DNA from 3 places in the Rhizobium sp. 9140 genome. Region 3 is predicted to be linked to each of the others. Evidence: predicted binding sites of a transcription regulator. Region 3 holds the regulator's gene; each other region holds the start of a gene.
What was found. The regulator LexA, encoded in region 3, represses DNA repair genes until DNA is damaged. The targets are predictions, from matches to a motif close to TGTTCNNNNTGTGTTCNG.
Positions count from the first base shown of each region.

Region 1 (5,572 bases), 1.5 Mb from region 3:
GCAGTTGTTTTGCCGCATCGTCCGACGCCGAAGCGATCCCGCTTCGGCCGGAAATTCTCCGAACGTCAGCGGACCTCTTGCGCCACGAACCGCCCGACCCCGCAGGCCTCTCGCCAGAAATCGGCATCCTCGTAGGGCGTGGGGTCCGCGACGCCGGCAAGATGAAAGGCTTCGCGTCGTTCCACGCAGGTGCCGCACCGACCGCAATGCACCTCCCCGCCCTTGTAGCAGGACCATGTCCGCGCGAACGGCGTGCCGTTTTCGGCACCGTCCGTCACGATGTCGGCTTTCGAGCGTTCGACATAGGGTGCGTAGAGCGTCACCGCGGCATAGCCGTCCAGCGCGTGGTTCTGCATGGTCTGGAACGACCGGATGAAATCGGGCCGGCAATCGGGGTAGATGAAGTGGTCGCCGCCATGCACCGCGACCGCGACGGCATCGAGCTTCTGTGCCGCAGCGAGGCCGAAGGCGATCGTGAGCATGATGGCATTGCGGTTCGGCACCACCGTCGCCTTCATCGTCTCCTCTGCATAATGCCCGTCCGGCACCGCGATATCGTCCGTCAGCGCCGAGCCGGTCAGATGCGCGCCGATCGGCCCGATGTCGATGAGATGATGGGGCACATCGAGCCGCCGCGCCGCCTCGGCCGCGAAGTCCAGCTCCCGGCGATGACGCTGGCCATAGTCGAAGGACACGAGACCGGCGAGATGATGGTTGCGCGCCACGTGATGGGCGAGCGTGACGGAATCCAGTCCGCCGGAGCAGACGACGAGCGTTTTCATGAAAAGCGTTCCCTTGTTTTGACCGGGTGGGGCTGCGACCGGCATTGGACGTGGCGCAACTGCGCTGTCCTCGACAAGCGTACACTGCCGCATTTTCCCGCGGGGATAAAGTTCGCGCGTCTCATGTTTTTCCAAGGCCTGCGTTCTTGAATGGCATTCCGGTCACTGAAACGATCCCGCTGCCGCCGCCGCTCTCCTCACGCGGCACTGGTCATGCGATCTCCGGCGATACGGTAGGAGATGGCTTCGGCGATGTGGATGCGGCCGACCGTCGGGCGGGCGTCGAGGTCGGCCAGCGTCCGGGCGACCTTGAGGACGCGGTGGTAGGCGCGTGCGGAAAACGTCATCCGTTCGGCCGCCTCGCGCAGAAGCTGGAGGCCGCCGGCATCGGGTTCGGCCAGCGTCTCGATCATCGACGTGGTACAGCGCGCGTTGGAGGTGATCTTCGGCATGCCGAAGGCGATGAAGCGGTCGATCTGGAGCGCCCGCGCATGGGCCACGCGCGCCGCGACGACAGCACTGGTTTCGGCCGTCGCCGGGCGGATCAGGTCGGCTGCGGACACCGCGGGAACATGGATGCGGATGTCAATCCGGTCCATCAGCGGGCCGGAGATGCGGGCCTGATAATCGCCGGCGCAACGCGGCCCGCGCGCGCAGCTGTGGCCCGGCTCCCCCGCCATGCCGCAGCGGCACGGGTTCATGGCGGCGACCAGCTGGATAGAGGCGGGATAGCTGACGCGGTGATTGGCGCGCGCGATGATGCACTCGCCGGTTTCGAGCGGCTGGCGCAGCGCGTCCAGCGCCTGCGGCGTGAACTCCGGGAACTCGTCGAGGAACAGCACGCCGTTATGGGCGAGCGACGCTTCGCCCGGCCGGGCGCGCAGCCCGCCGCCGACAAGCGCCGCCATGGTGGCGGAGTGATGCGGGGTGCGGAACGGGCGGCGATCCGATAGCTTGCCGCCCGGCAACTGCCCGGCGATGGAGTGGATCATCGAGACCTCCAGCAGCTCGCCTGGCGACAGCGGCGGCAGGATGGAGGGCAGGCGCGATGCCAGCATCGACTTGCCCGAGCCGGGCGGGCCGACCATCAGCAAATTGTGGTTTCCGGCCGCCGCCACTTCCAGCGCGCGCTTGGCGCTCTCCTGCCCCTTGATGTCGGCGAGATCGGCCAAGTTGGCCGCCGTCGCGCGGATGGCCGGTTCCGGCCGGGTGAGCACCTGCGTGCCGCGAAAATGGTTGGCAAGCGCGATCAGGCTGCGGGGCGCGAGAATATCGATCCCGGCACCGGCCCAGGCCGCTTCCGGCCCGCTATCGGCCGGGCAGATAAGGCCCTTGCCGATGGCGTTCGCAGCGATGGCGGCGGGCAGCGCGCCGGCAACGGCCGCGATCGTGCCGTCGAGGTTCAGTTCGCCGATGACGACGTAGTCCGCCAGCGCATCCGACGGAATGGCGCCGAGCGCCGCCATCAGCCCGAGCGCGATCGCGAGGTCGAAATGGCTGCCCTCCTTCGGCAGGTCGGCGGGGGCGAGATTGATCGTCACGCGTTTGGGCGGCAGCGACAGGCCGGAAGCGTGAAGGGCCGCGTGCACCCGTTCCCGGCTTTCGGCCACAGCCTTGTCCGGCAGGCCGACGATCTGAACACCGACCTTGCCGGGCGCGACCATGACCTGCACATCGACCAGAACGCCCTCGATGCCCTGGAACGCCACCGTGCTGACCCGTGCCACCATATTCCCGCCACTCCAATCGATGCCCTTATGAGACTTTCCTCACATACAACAGCGGTCGGAATAAAACAAGAACATTGGCGGAACGATTGCAATCGACCATGTCGGCGTGGTTGCAAACATTGCAACCCGGCCGGTTTATCAGCCGCGCTTGCGCTCGATCGCGTCCCAGAGCAGGCCGGCGATATTGGCGCCACCGAAGTTCCTGACCTCGCGGATGCCGGTCGGAGACGTCACGTTGATCTCGGTCATGACGTCGCCGATGACGTCGATGCCCACGAGGAGAAAGCCGCGTTCGCGCAGGGCCGGGCTGATGCGGGCGCAGATCTCCCTCTCGCGTGCCGTCAGTTCGGTCGGCTCGGGCTTGCCGCCCGCATGCATGTTGGAGCGGGCATCGTGTTCGGCCGGCACGCGGTTGATGGCGCCGACGGGTTCGCCATCGACGAGAATGATGCGCTTGTCGCCCTTGCGCACCGCCGGCAGGTATTCCTGCGCGATGAAGGGTTCGCGGAACATCTGCCCGAACATTTCGAGAAGCGAGGACATGTTGCGGTCGTCGCGGGTGGAGTGGAACACGCCGGCGCCGCCATTGCCGTAAAGCGGCTTCAGGATGATATCGCCCATCTCCTCGCGGAATTTCGCGATCTCGGCCGGGTCGCGCGTGATCAGCGTCTTCGGCATCAGGTCCGGAAATTCGGTGACGAAGATCTTTTCCGGCGAGTTGCGCACCCAGGCGGGGTCGTTCACCACCAGCGTCTTCGGGTGAATGCGCTCCAGCAGATGCGTCGAGGTGATGTAGGCCATGTCGAAGGGCGGATCCTGCCGCAGGAGCACCACGTCCATGGTGGAAAGATCCAGCCGCTCGGGCTCGCCGAGCGTGAAATGATCGCCCTTCACATCGCGCAGGGTCATCTGTTGCGCGGTGGCGTAAACCTGCCCGTCCCGCAGGGACAGCCGGTCCGGCGTGTAGTGAAACAGCCTGTAGCCGCGGTTCTGCGCCTCGAGGCTCATCGCAAAGGTCGAATCGCCCGCAATATTGATGGTGGAGACGTGGTCCATCTGAACCGCGACATTCCGGAGTGCCGTCCTGGTGGCTGCCATTGTCTTCCCTCGGTCATCGACCCGCCTCTTCTCCGGCGGGCCTCATGACGTAAGACGCCGGCTGGCCAAACGCAACGGCAGAACGCCGCGCATTTCTGCGAAAGTCGCCGTGTTCGAGACGCCTGCCTCAGGCGGCAAGCGCCGCCTTGGGGGCTTCGCCACGCAGCATGTCGCGCAGGCGGTAGGCCATGACGACGGGCTCGGGGAACTTCTTGCGGCAAAAGGCGATCTTGCGGACATAGGTCTCGATGCGCCAGTTCGCCCAGGTGCCGCCGTTGAAGAAGCCGATGTCGCCGGCGCGCAGCACCGTTTCGGTGCCGTCCTCGGCCGTCACATGCACCTCGCCTTCTAGGATGACGACCGTCTCGTCCCAGCCGAAATACCAGTTGAACTCGCCGGCCGTGCAGTCCCACATGGCGGTCACGGCGGCATCGTCATGGCTGCGCGAATGTTCTGCCAGACGGGCGACGGGCGCGCCGGCGACGATCCAGTCCGGATTGATCGGAGCCGGCAGCATGGGCAGGTCCATCGCGGGCGATGCGACCATCGCTTGCTTGCGGGCCACCTGTTTCACCGGCAAGAGCCTCGGCGCAGCGGGCGTGATCCGCACGGCTACCGCCATCAATTCCGCAAAAAGCATCTTCAGCGCCATGTCATCCCCTCGGGTATCGATCCTGTCCTGAAAGGGACATTAGCGAAAAGACACGAAGACAGAATTGAAGGGATTGCTTGCATTTGAGCGATTGCAAACAGGTCGTCGTCAATTTGCCGCATGTCGATGGCTTAAAGATGCGGCATCATCCATTGATGATGCGACATCGTCACGGGGACCCTCCATGCATCACAGCGCCTTCGCCTCCCTCGCCCTTTCCGCCGCTTTGCTCACCGGAACCTTCACGTTGCCGCCGGCCGCATTCGCGCAGGACGCACCCTATGTGGACGATCGTTCGGACGGCGCGAAACTCGTCCGGTCGCTCTACAACGCGATCGAGCGGAAGGAATTTGCGCGCGCCTATGCCTATTTCGGCGACAAGCCGCCGGCCGGCGACTATGCGAGCTTCGTGCAGGGCTACAGGAACACGGTCGAGGTCGAGGTGACGACGGGCGTCGTGACGCAGGAAGGTGCGGCGGGCAGCCTCTACGCGCCGGTTCCCGTCGCCGTCCGCTCGGTGGACAAGGACGGCAAGGAGCGCGTCTTTGCCGGATGCTACGTGACGCGCATCGTCAATGCGGCCATCCAGGAACCGCCGTTCATGCCGCTGCACATCGAGAGCGCGGAACTCGGCGAGGTCAAGACGCCGTTTGCCGACGCCGTGCCGAAGGTCTGCCATTCACCGTCGTAGGAGCAAATCCAGCATAAGTGCGAAGCGGTTTTGCGTCCGGAGTTGCGTGAAAAGAGACCAGACCTTCCCGGATCAGGTCCCCGCGCGGCGGCGCTCCAGGAACTGACGGCGCTCGAACACAACGACCACCACGAGCGCCATCAGGAACGGGATGACGAGGTAGAACAGCCGGAAGATGACGAGTGCGGCCAGCACCGATGCCGGATCGATCTCGGGCAGGGCGGCGATGAAGATCAGCTCGAGCACGCCGATGCCGCCTGGCGCATGGCTGAGAAGCGCTGCCGAGAACGAGGCGAGGAAGACCCCGAGCACGACCATATAGCCGGGGTTGCCCGCCTCCGGCAGCGCGAAATAGATGATTGCGGCCGCGCCGATCAGCTCCACCGGGGCGATCATCAACTGCCGGACAGCAAGCGTCGGCCGCGGATATTCCAGCTGAAACCACCGCGTGCGGATGGGCTTGAAGCCGATGAGACTTCCGAGCAGATAAAGGCCGATCAGCACGAGGATGGCGATCGCCGTGGAGATCGAGGCTCCAAGCGGAATGACGTCGGAGAAGCGATCGACGATCTCCGGCTCGATCAGAAGCACGATCGCCGAGAGCGTCAGCGTTCCCAGC
Region 1 is NZ_FJUR01000001.1:863,282-868,853, reverse strand. Features, by position in the region: gene queC (7-cyano-7-deazaguanine synthase QueC) at 66-782, opposite strand; gene GA0004734_RS03905 (YifB family Mg chelatase-like AAA ATPase) at 980-2,512, opposite strand; gene gshB (glutathione synthase) at 2,651-3,610, opposite strand; gene GA0004734_RS03895 (cupin domain-containing protein) at 3,738-4,262, opposite strand; gene GA0004734_RS03890 (hypothetical protein) at 4,447-4,953, shown strand; gene GA0004734_RS03885 (lysylphosphatidylglycerol synthase domain-containing protein) at 5,026-5,572, opposite strand, start outside.
Region 1: a site for LexA is predicted at 2,569-2,586, ahead of GA0004734_RS03905 (YifB family Mg chelatase-like AAA ATPase). Genes of this name have one in related genera too.

Region 2 (5,572 bases), 180 kb from region 3:
CATTGAAGGCCGTAAGGGTCAAGCGGTTGAGAAGGCTGAAGGGCGGCGTGACCGGGACCGCGAGCGTGCGTCCGCGCGGCAGATCGGGGAATTCGCAGGAGGCGTCGGCATGGTCGCCGGCCAGGAGTATGCCCCTGCCCGCCTTGCGGCCCGTGGCCAGTTGATCGATCCAGGCGACGGAATATTCATGCTCGGCATCGACGCGGTCGATCATGCCGAAATAGTCTTCGAGGCTGTCGAAGCGGATGGCGTGCTGCTGGATGTGGGCTGAGGGCACCTTCATCATCTGGAGGTCGACATCAAGGATAAGGCCGGTCAGGCCCATGCCGCCGATCGTGGCGCTGAACATCTCCGGGTTCTCGGTCTCCGAGCATGTGAGAGTGCCACCGTCGGAGCGCAGCAGCGTCAGCCGCCGGATATGGTTTCCGAAGGTCCCGCGGGCGTGGTGGTTCTTGCCATGTACATCGTTGGCGATCGCGCCGCCAAGCGTGACATGGGCCGTGCCGGGGGTGACCGGCAGGAAGAAGCGATGCGGCACGGCGCGCGCGAGAATGGCCGACAGAGTGACGCCGGCTTCGGCGGAGAGAATGCCGGTACCCGGGTCGAAGGCGTGGATGCGACCGCGCTTGCGGTTGTCGATCAGGAGGCCCCGATCATTATGGCAGCTATCGCCATAGGAGCGGCCGTTGCCAAAAGGCAGATATCCGCCCGGTGCGGCCGTATGGATATCGTCCTCGAAGGCATCCGGGCTGATGGTATGGCGCCCGCGCGTGTCGAGGCGGCCCCAGCTGTCGAAATTCACGGCCATCGGTGTTTTCGTCGCGCCCGTCATTGAATACCGACCGCGCCGATCATCACCAGCACACCGCCTGCGGCCATGGTGGCGATGCTGCGCCAGTCGCGCATGATGAAAACGACCGGATCCTCATGCAGCGCGCCACGTCGGGCGAGCATCCAGATGCGCAGCAGCATGTAGAGGACCATGGGGCAGAGCGGCCAGAGCGCGGCGGGCATGCTGTACATCTGCTGCATCTCGACGCTGTGGATGTAGAGCGCGAGAACGAGCGCGGAGGCGAAGGCCGAGGAAACGCCGGCCTGGCCGACCATCTCGAAATCGACCTGCATATAGCCGCGCCCCGGAACCTGCGCACCGGCTTCGCCGCCATGCTCGTCCAGCTCGACATAGCGTTTCACCAGCGCAAGGCTGAGGAAGAAGAAGATCGAGAAGGCGAGAAGCCAGAAGGAAAGCTCCGTTCCCGTCGCCGTCGCACCTGCGACGATGCGGATCGTGTAAAGGCCCGCCAGCGTGAAGACGTCTACCAGCAGTTTCCGCTTTAGGAAAAATGTGTACGCCGTGGTAATTGCGAGGTAAATTCCAAGTGTCAGAATGAAGTTTCCTGGCATCGTCATCGTCAGCGCGCCGGAGGCGATGAGGAGACTTGCAGCGAGTGCCAGGCCGGTCGGGACGGACATGCGCCCGCTCGCCAGCGGCCGGAACCGCTTCTTCGGATGGCGGCGGTCATTCGTCAGGTCCGAGATGTCGTTGATGACATAGACCGCAGAGGCGAGGAAGCTGAAGGCAAAGAAGGCGAGGATCGTGTTGATCAGCGCTTCTTGCTGGAGGATGTCATGATCCAGCGCCATCGGCACGGCGATCAGAATATTCTTCGCCCATTGATGGATACGAATGGACTTCAGCGTGTCCTTGATACCGATCGTGCCGGTCTCAAGACGCTCGGCACCATGTCGGCGGCGCCATGTTTCCGCTGCGCGATCCGGTGCGACGACGATGGCCGTGCGGGCGGCATCGAACACGGCCACGTCATCCCGGCTGTTGCCCATGTAGTCGAACCCGGCCTCGCCATAGCGTGCGACCAGTTCCTCGCGCTTGCGATGGCTTGTGAGGTTGTGGGTGGATGAGGAATGCAGCACGCCGGTGAAGATGCCTGCATGGGCTGCGACATCCAGCGCCACCCGTTCGGCGGCGCCGGTGACGAGGACGATGTCGCGGCCGCTCGCCCGCTCCCGCTGCAGCCGCTCCATCACCTCGGGGCGATAGGGCCAGTCGCCACCCGTGCGTCCGGATCGGGCTGCGACCTCGTGTTTGAGATGCGCTTTGCCCCGCAACGCCCAGACGACGAGCGCGAACAGCATCAGCGGATTGCGAAACAGGACGACGGCGACGCCTTCCCACAGCGTATCGGCTGCGACAAGCGTACCATCCAAATCGACGCAAAGCGGAACAAGCCGTGTGTCGGTTCGCGCATCCATGATTGCACCCCGGTTTTTTCAACTGCCGGGAGACTGTCACGCCGTGCTTTCCGAAAGACGAACACGACCTGCAAAAGGGTTGGGACTTCAATCGGTGGTTAATGAAGGGAAAATCGCTCAGGTTGCATCTATCGCGAAAGGATCCAATTGATGGCATCCCGCCAGTCTGTCATCCTCACCGGCGTTCCGTGCGTGCCTGTCTGGAACAGGACGAAGCGCGTGGGGTAGCCGCCCTTCCTCAGACGCCCGTAGAGTGCAGCCTGATCCTCCGCTTTGTACGTGCCATCCGCGCTGCCATGGCTGAAGAACATGGGCATCTTGCGAGCGAAGGCCGCGCTCTTGCCGAAGTCGGGATCGGTCGCCCCGCCCATGATCATCATCCCCGAGAGTTGCTTGACCGCCGCGGCATTTCGCGTGACGCCCCAGCAGAGGAAGCTGCCCATCGACGCGCAGGACAGGATGATCGGGCGACCGGGAGAACGACGCGCCAGCGCATCGATCAGCCCGGCAATATCCGCAGCGCCATCCGTATCGAAAGAGCGGGCACTTGGCGCGTAATAGGCGCCGCCGTTTTCCACGGCGAGGTTCTTTAGCCGATTGAAGTTGCCGCCAAAGGAGTAGTCGTTTGCGCCCAGCCGCCGGTCGCCGCCGCGACCGTGAATGAAGATCACCGTGAAGGCGGCATTCTCCGGTGCGCCCACCCGGAACACATCGAGCCCGCGCCCGCCAATATCGACGGTCTCGTTCGCCTGCACGCGCTTGATTCCCAGAGAGACATAGGGCCGCTTGACGCGTCGTTCGGGGATCTCGTCCCGGCCATTGATGTCACGCATCTCGTCGTAGTCTACCGTCAGCCAGTTTCCGTCGTCGCGTGATTCCAGAATGCGACCATATCCGAAAAGGTCGTCCTTGAACGGCTTCAACGTCGCAGCGCCCGCCTCGGTGAAGCCCATGGCAAGGGCAAAAACCAGGGCAAGAGCGCGCGATGCGGCGATGCGTTTCAAAGAAAGTGTGGACCGGGCCATGTCTTGTTCCCTTTTTGATCTCTTTGGCGCGCTTGGCTCTTTCGCCGGACGGCCGGCCCTTGTATGAAGAGGCGGGCAGACGACGGACAGGCGATGCCCGACCTACAGGATCAGCCGACACATCGAAAGACGTTTGACGCACCAGATGACGGACAGCAACGACCTTTTCGCGAACACACCGCCCGCTCCCCGGAAGCCCTCCGAGCCGAAGACGCTCGACCCGACGTCGTCTGCCGGTAAGGCAGCGGATGCAAAACCCGGCGCCCCGGCGAAGGCAGAGGAACCGAAAGCAGCCACGCGTGCTCCGGGAACCCCCGCCTCTCAGCTGAAGGCCGACACGGGCGATTACAACGCGTCTGCTATCGAAGTTCTTGAAGGCCTCGAGCCGGTCCGCCGTCGCCCCGGCATGTATATCGGTGGCACGGACGAGAAGGCGTTGCACCATCTGTTCGCCGAAGTCATCGACAACTCGATGGACGAAGCCGTGGCGGGCCACGCCAATTTTATCGACGTCCATCTCGACGCCGAAGGGTGCCTCGCGGTGACCGACAATGGTCGCGGCATCCCGGTCGAGAACCATCCGAAATTTCCGGGCAAGTCGACGCTCGAAGTGATCATGACCGTGCTCCATGCCGGCGGAAAATTCGACAGCAAGGTCTACGAGACATCCGGCGGTCTGCATGGCGTCGGCGTGTCGGTCGTCAACGCACTGTCCGATGTGCTGGAAGTGGAAGTCGCGCGCAACCGGCGGCTCTATCGCCAGCGTTTCTCTCGCGGCATCCCGCAGGGCGGCCTTGAGGAACTGGGCGACGTACAGAACCGGCGCGGCACCCGCGTGCGTTTCCATCCCGACCCGGAAATCTTCGGCCCCCACGCCAAGTTCGAACCGGCACGGCTCTTCCGCATGGCCCGCTCCAAGGCCTATCTCTTCGGTGGCGTCGAGATCCGCTGGTCGTGCGATCCGGCGCTGGTCGAGGGAACGGACACGCCTGACAAGGCGGTCTTTCACTTTCCCGGCGGCTTGAAGGATTACCTCAAGGCGACGATGGGTTCCGAGTTCACGGTGACGCGCGAGATCTTCTCCGGCAAGACGGAAAAGACCGGCGGCCATGGCGCGCTCGAATGGGCCGTGACGTGGTATGGCGGCGATTCGGTCGTCCACTCCTATTGCAACACCATTCCGACGCCCGAGGGCGGGACGCATGAAGCGGGCCTGCGCATCGCGCTGACCAAGGGTCTCAAGGCCTATGCGGAGCTGACGCAGAACAAGCGCGCGGCGATCGTCACCACGGACGACGTGATGATTTCCGCCGCCGGCATGCTGTCCGTGTTCATCCGCGAGCCGGAGTTCGTCGGTCAGACCAAGGACAAGCTCGCGACGGTCGAGGCGCAGCGCATCGTCGAGAACGCGATCCGCGATCCGTTCGACCATTTCCTCGCCGGCAATCCGCAGGAAGCGGCAAAGCTTCTGGAGTGGGTGATCGAGCGCGCAGACGAGCGCGTCCGACGCCGCAAGGAAAAGGAAGTGACCCGCAAGAGCGCGGTGCGCAAGCTGCGCCTGCCGGGCAAGCTTGCCGATTGCTCGCAGAACTCGGCACTGGGTGCCGAACTGTTCATCGTCGAAGGCGATTCGGCCGGTGGCTCGGCCAAGCAGGCGCGCAACCGCTCCAACCAGGCGATCCTGCCGCTGCGCGGCAAGATCCTCAACGTCGCCAGCGCCGGTCGCGAAAAGCTGGGCGCAAACCAGCAGATCTCCGATCTCGTGCAGGCGCTCGGTTGCGGCACGCGGTCGAAATATCGTCAGGAAGACCTGCGCTACGACCGCGTCATCGTGATGACCGATGCCGACGTGGACGGAGCGCATATCGCCTCGCTGCTGATCACCTTCTTCTATCAGGAAATGCCGGAACTGATTCGCGGCGGTCATCTCTATCTCGCGGTGCCCCCGCTTTATCGCATGACGCAGGGGACGAGGACGCTCTATGCGCGTGACGACATCCACCGGGTCGAGCTGATGGAGAAGGAATTTACCGGCCGCGGCAAGGTCGAGATCGGACGCTTCAAGGGCCTTGGCGAGATGATGCCGGCGCAGTTGAAAGAAACGACGATGGATCCGGCAAAGCGCACGCTCCTCAAGGTCTCCATCGATGATGTCGATTTCGAGGGAACGCGCGACGCTGTGGACAATCTCATGGGAACCAAACCGGAAGCCCGCTTCCGCTTCATCCAGGAACGGGCTGTCTTCGCCGAAAACCTCGACATCTGATCGGCAACGT
Region 2 is NZ_FJUR01000001.1:2,209,825-2,215,396, reverse strand. Features, by position in the region: gene GA0004734_RS10445 (FAD-binding oxidoreductase) at 1-808, opposite strand, end outside; gene GA0004734_RS10440 (UbiA family prenyltransferase) at 829-2,271, opposite strand; gene GA0004734_RS10435 (phospholipase) at 2,400-3,296, opposite strand; gene parE (DNA topoisomerase IV subunit B) at 3,442-5,562, shown strand.
Region 2: a site for LexA is predicted at 3,301-3,318, ahead of parE (DNA topoisomerase IV subunit B). Genes of this name have one in related genera too.

Region 3 (5,572 bases):
GGCAGGCGCCGAAGGGATTGTTGAACGAAAACAGTCGGGGCTCGATCTCCGAAATCGTGAAGCCGGAAACGGGGCAGGCAAACTTTTCCGAGAACAGCACGCGCTCATGCGTCTCGTTCAGCGATTTGTTGGCGGAACCGCCGGCGGATGTCTCCTTCTCCGGCAGCGGCTTGTCGGCAAATTCCGCAATCGCCAAGCCATCCGCAAGCCGCAGTGAGGTCTCCAGACTGTCCGCAAGTCTTGCCGCGATATCGCCGCGCACCACCAATCTGTCGACGACCACATCGATGTCATGCTTGTACTTCTTGTCGAGCGCGGGAACATCGGCAATCTCGTAGAACTGACCATCCACCTTGACGCGCTGAAAGCCCTTCTTCATGAGCTCCGCGAGTTCTTTCTTGTACTCGCCCTTTCGCCCTCGGATCATCGGCGCGAGAATGTATAGGCGCGCACCTTCCTCCATCCCTAGAACGCGATCGACCATCTGACTGACCGTCTGGCTCTCGATCGGCAGACCTGTCGCCGGCGAATAGGGCACGCCAACGCGCGCAAACAAAAGGCGCATGTAGTCGTAAATCTCGGTGACCGTTCCCACCGTCGAGCGCGGATTTTTCGACGTCGTCTTCTGCTCGATGGAAATCGCCGGCGACAGGCCTTCGATCAAATCGACGTCCGGCTTCTGCATCATCTCGAGGAACTGTCGGGCATAGGCCGAAAGGCTCTCGACGTAGCGGCGCTGCCCTTCGGCATAGATCGTATCGAATGCGAGCGACGACTTCCCGGAGCCGGAGAGGCCCGTCATCACGATCAGCTTGTTGCGCGGCAGATCGAGATCGACGCCCTTCAGATTGTGCTCCCGCGCACCGCGGATCGAAATGGTCTTGAATTCGCTCATGGTCGGACGCTCTGCTTGGGGACGAAGCCCTTACTTAAGATCATTACTTCATATGTCGAGGCGTGTTTTCGGGAAACCGCTATTCCTTTGTCGCGGTGAACCGCTGTCTGTTGTCACAACAAACCCCAGTCTGTGATCCCCTCTGCGGCCTGGAAAGGCCTCGCTTGACAGGATCATACCCAAGACATAGAACAAATAAAGAACAAATTTGTAAACTGTTGTGGATTGCTGCTGGCCGAGGGCGAAATGCCGCGTTCAACAGCGTAGACTTGGCACACGATGCGGATCGTTGAGCCGCTTTTAGGAGACAGGGAAAAAGATGGCTGGTAGCGTCAACAAGGTGATCCTCATCGGCAACGTCGGGGCGGACCCGGAGATTCGGCGGACACAGGATGGCAAGCCGATCGCAAACCTGCGCATCGCGACATCCGAAAGCTGGCGTGACCGGAACTCCGGTGAGCGGCGCGAGAAAACGGAGTGGCACACCGTCGTGGTCTTCAACGAAGGCCTATGCAAGGTCGTAGAGCAATATGTAAAGAAGGGCGCCAAGCTGTATCTGGAGGGTGCGCTGCAGACCCGCAAGTGGCAGGACAAGGACGGAAACGACCGTTACTCCACGGAAGTGGTGCTCCAGGGCTTCAACTCGACGCTGACGATGCTTGACGGTCGCGATGGTGGAGGCAGCGGTGGCGGTGGCGGAAGCCGTGGCAGCTCGGAATATGGTGGCGGAAGCGGTGGGGCAAACTACGGCGACGATTACGATCGCCCCGCCCAGTCCTCGGGTGCCCGATCGGGTAGCACCGGCGGATCAAGCGGCGGCTTCTCTCGCGACCTGGATGACGATATCCCGTTCTGATTCGCGCAAGGTTGCCGCGGGTTGATACCTAAATTCGATGTCTCTTTCGCGCCGTCATGGGTAAGCTCATGGCGGCGTTGCTATTGTGAAGCTGAGGGAGGTTGTGCGTCGCCAACAGTTCCTCTTTTCGTGGAGTTCAAAAGCAACGCTTACGACGAGCGCCCGCTGTTGATCCTTCCAGATGTGGTTTAACCACAATGCCACTTGCAGAACACATGAGGAACATATAACACTGTTCTTGCTTTGTTTCGTGACTCTGGAGTCGATTGATTATGCTGACCCGCAAGCAACAGGAACTGTTGATTTTCATTCATGAGCGCATGAAGGAATCGGGTGTTCCCCCCTCATTCGATGAAATGAAGGATGCACTGGATCTCGCGTCCAAGTCCGGCATTCACCGGCTGATCACGGCCCTTGAAGAGCGCGGATTCATCCGGCGCCTGCCCAACCGGGCACGAGCGCTTGAGGTCATCAAGCTGCCTGACGCGTATCTGGCGGCAGTCCCGCCCAAGCGCGGTTTTTCGCCGAGCGTGATCCAAGGAAGCAGGGGAAGCTCCGCACCTGACAATGCGCTGAAGTCAGCGGCTGAGGTTGGCAACGACAATAGCGTGTCGGTTCCGGTGATGGGGCGCATTGCCGCGGGCGTCCCGATTTCCGCCATCCAGAACAATACGCACGATATCTCCGTTCCCGCCTTTATGATCGGCAATGGCGAGCACTACGCTTTGGAAGTCCGAGGCGACTCGATGATCGAAGCGGGTATTCTGGACGGTGACACCGTGATCATCCGGAATGCCAACAGTGCCAGCCCCGGTGAGATCGTCGTTGCCCTCGTGGATGACGAGGAAGCGACCCTTAAGCGTTTCCGCCGCAAGGGCGCCTCTGTTGCTCTTGAAGCAGCCAATCCAGCGTATGAGACACGAATTTTCGGCCCAGAACGCGTGAAGGTGCAGGGAAAGCTCGTCGGCTTGATTCGCCGTTACCAGTAAGAGGCGAGGACGTCGCCATCGGGAGGATTGATCGAAGTCTTGTTGTCCTTAGGTTCCTGCATATGGAGCTTTTGCAGCGTGCTTGTTAAGGTTCAGGTTTTCCACGGTCCTGGTTGATGACTGTCCCGGCGACAACAGACAAAATCGTAACCGTCACATTTTGCAAATGGAAGATTTGAGGGTTGAGCCATCAGCCTCCTTGTCAGTCCGGCCTTGAGCCGGAGCTTGGCTACCTGACGTCCGTGAGATGAGGAGACACGTTTGAGCGCGCGGACGTGACGTCGCTGGATGCCGCATCCAGTAGGGGATGACGAAGGGGTCATTGGTGGCTCATGAAATCTCGTGGTGTGAGATCTGAGCAAATCTTCGTCATTTATTAAGTTACCAACCGGCCGGAAATTTGCGCCACCTGTCGTCCTGTTCGTAAACAATTAGGCGGAACGCGTTCAGTTCTGAGGCTTGCCAGCTTTAACGATATCTGCACGTGAAAGTCTATGGAACTGCATGGACAGGCCGGCGTTTACCGGGTGAACACAGCGGAGGCGAGCATGTCTGGAATATTGCAAATATTTCGGGCAGTCATTTTTGACCTTTAGGAAGGTGGCTTTGTGGGAGGTGCGATGTTGTGAGTATGCACAACCCCAGACGAAGTTCCGGATTTGGCAAAAGACTGTTTGTAGCCGACACAGAAACTACTTGGTTTTCTAGTCCGGGTGAAGCGGTGGCAGGTAAAAACCAATCAAATCTCTGCCTTGCCGAATTACGGTCGGGTTAGAGATTTCAATTCGCTTTTTTTGGTGTTGCTTACAGCCTATTTACGAGAAACGCGCATTCTTATGCGATAAGGACGTCATTATGAGAATGATTTTTGTCGGGATGCTTGCATCCGTCCTCAGTATACTTGTGATCAAATATGCAAACAACGATCTGGGAAACAGTGTCCTGTTGACGACTGTCGGAGCAGCTAGCTCGCTGTAATATCCGGGCATGTCGGCCAGCTACTCCGATATATTAAAGGCGTTATTCGAACATCGGGCTCATCATTCGTGGATGGTGTAGGACCCCATTTCGCATAAATTTTGCTTGTCCTCCGTCGTTGCGAGATCTGAACCCTCTTCGAATTCGAAACGCATGTCGTAGTTACAAACGTCTCTACCGTCTGCAATCGTGAGCTCGATTGTCTCACCGGGATTGAGAACCTGCTCGCCGAACACGTCTCCCTCCCAATCACTAACACCGACAGGTGACGTGTAGAATCGCGTGAGAACGGATGTCGTGCTGTTCTTCAATGTGAACACAAGATCCTCGGCCTGCGCTGCCCCGGACATAAAAATGGCGCTGATGATAATCGCGCCTGTCGTAGTGATTTTCATTGTTCCCCCCGTAAATCTAATATGTCGCCAATGGATTGACGATGAAGGGATATTACCGAGTCTCTTGTCGGATTCAACTGGATTGTGGACGTTTGATAAACAGACGAGCGCTGTTCAAACGTGCTGCAATTTCCGAATGCGCGTTCTCACCATCATTCATGCAGCAGTTCGGCCGTTATCTTGCACGCCAAACAGATGTAAAGATTGCGCAGCGCATTCATTTCGAAATCTGCGGCGTTCCACTGACTGGCAGCGCTCGCCTACGTTCGGAGAATGCAAACTGGACGGCCGCCGTGATCTCGTGGCAACGACGTGACGTCAATCTGTCGCCCGACCCCGTTCTTGAATTAACGGCAGTCGCGTCCGAGCCCCTTTTGCCAGAACAAATACGCTGCGTCCACCGTGCGTGTCGTTGAAGATCACACTAGACCATAGTGTTCAGGTGGAAGACGGCGAGCGATGGCCGAGTATGCTGCTGTTCGCCAAGCGAACACTGCGTAGCCCGAGCCACCGCTGGTATCGAGCTAGGCCCAGGAGTGGTCTTGCAATGAGAGGGCAGAAAGTAAACGGATCGCCACACCGCATTTCCGTGTAACGGAGCTTTAAGCGGCCAGATTGCCACACCTAAGAAACTGCAGGCATTTTCAGGCCGTTACAGGTGCATGAAAGGTGCGTTGGAGGCCTCGCCCGGAATTGAACCGGGGTGCAAGGATTTGCAGTCCTCTGCGTCACCACTCCGCCACGAGGCCTCATCGGGTCGAATTAACGAACCGTGGCCAGCGTTTAGAATCATCCTAGACGAAGCGCAAGAGGTTCGATCCGATTTCGGTACTTTTCTTGGATCCAACCAGTTTCACAATTGAAGTTTCCCGCGCTGGCGGAAGAGGTGGGATTCGAACCCACGGTACGGTCTCCCGCACGCCGGTTTTCAAGACCGGTTCCTTAAACCACTCGGACACTCTTCCTGAGGCTTTTCGCCTTGCGAGGGTTTGGTTGGATTAGCGGTTGGAGGGCGGGTCGTCAACTCGGGGTTTAGGCAGCTGTCGACATGGGCCGCGGGGGAGCCGCTGCACGGTCCATCCAAACACTATTGGCACTAAGGTTTGGAACAAAGAAAGATTGGAGGTGTTCCAAAAGCAGATAACCCGCCGTAACGGAGATCGAAAGATGCGGAACGCTTTAATTTGCGCAGTTTTTGGCGTTGGTATTGCTGTTTCTCAACCGGCAATTGCCGCGCTTGGCGATCCGTCGTCTTACCCGAGTGGGGGTATCGTCGTGGCAAACCTCGACTATTCGACGCTAAAGGGGAGCATTGCCAACGACCGGACCGGGGACCTCTGTGTTCCGCCGGAGGAGCAGTACATTCCTTCCTTCGTACGTGATATGCGGGGCCGGATCGTCGGCGTGAATTACACCGTAATCGAATATGTCTGCTGAGATCGCCTGCCATCAGGGTTGG
Region 3 is NZ_FJUR01000001.1:2,394,316-2,399,887, reverse strand. Features, by position in the region: gene uvrA (excinuclease ABC subunit UvrA) at 1-895, opposite strand, end outside; gene GA0004734_RS11330 (single-stranded DNA-binding protein) at 1,215-1,751, shown strand; gene lexA (transcriptional repressor LexA) at 2,024-2,740, shown strand; gene GA0004734_RS11320 (hypothetical protein) at 3,781-4,113, opposite strand; tRNA gene GA0004734_RS11315 (tRNA-Cys) at 4,789-4,862, opposite strand; tRNA gene GA0004734_RS11310 (tRNA-Ser) at 4,989-5,078, opposite strand; gene GA0004734_RS11305 (hypothetical protein) at 5,281-5,550, shown strand.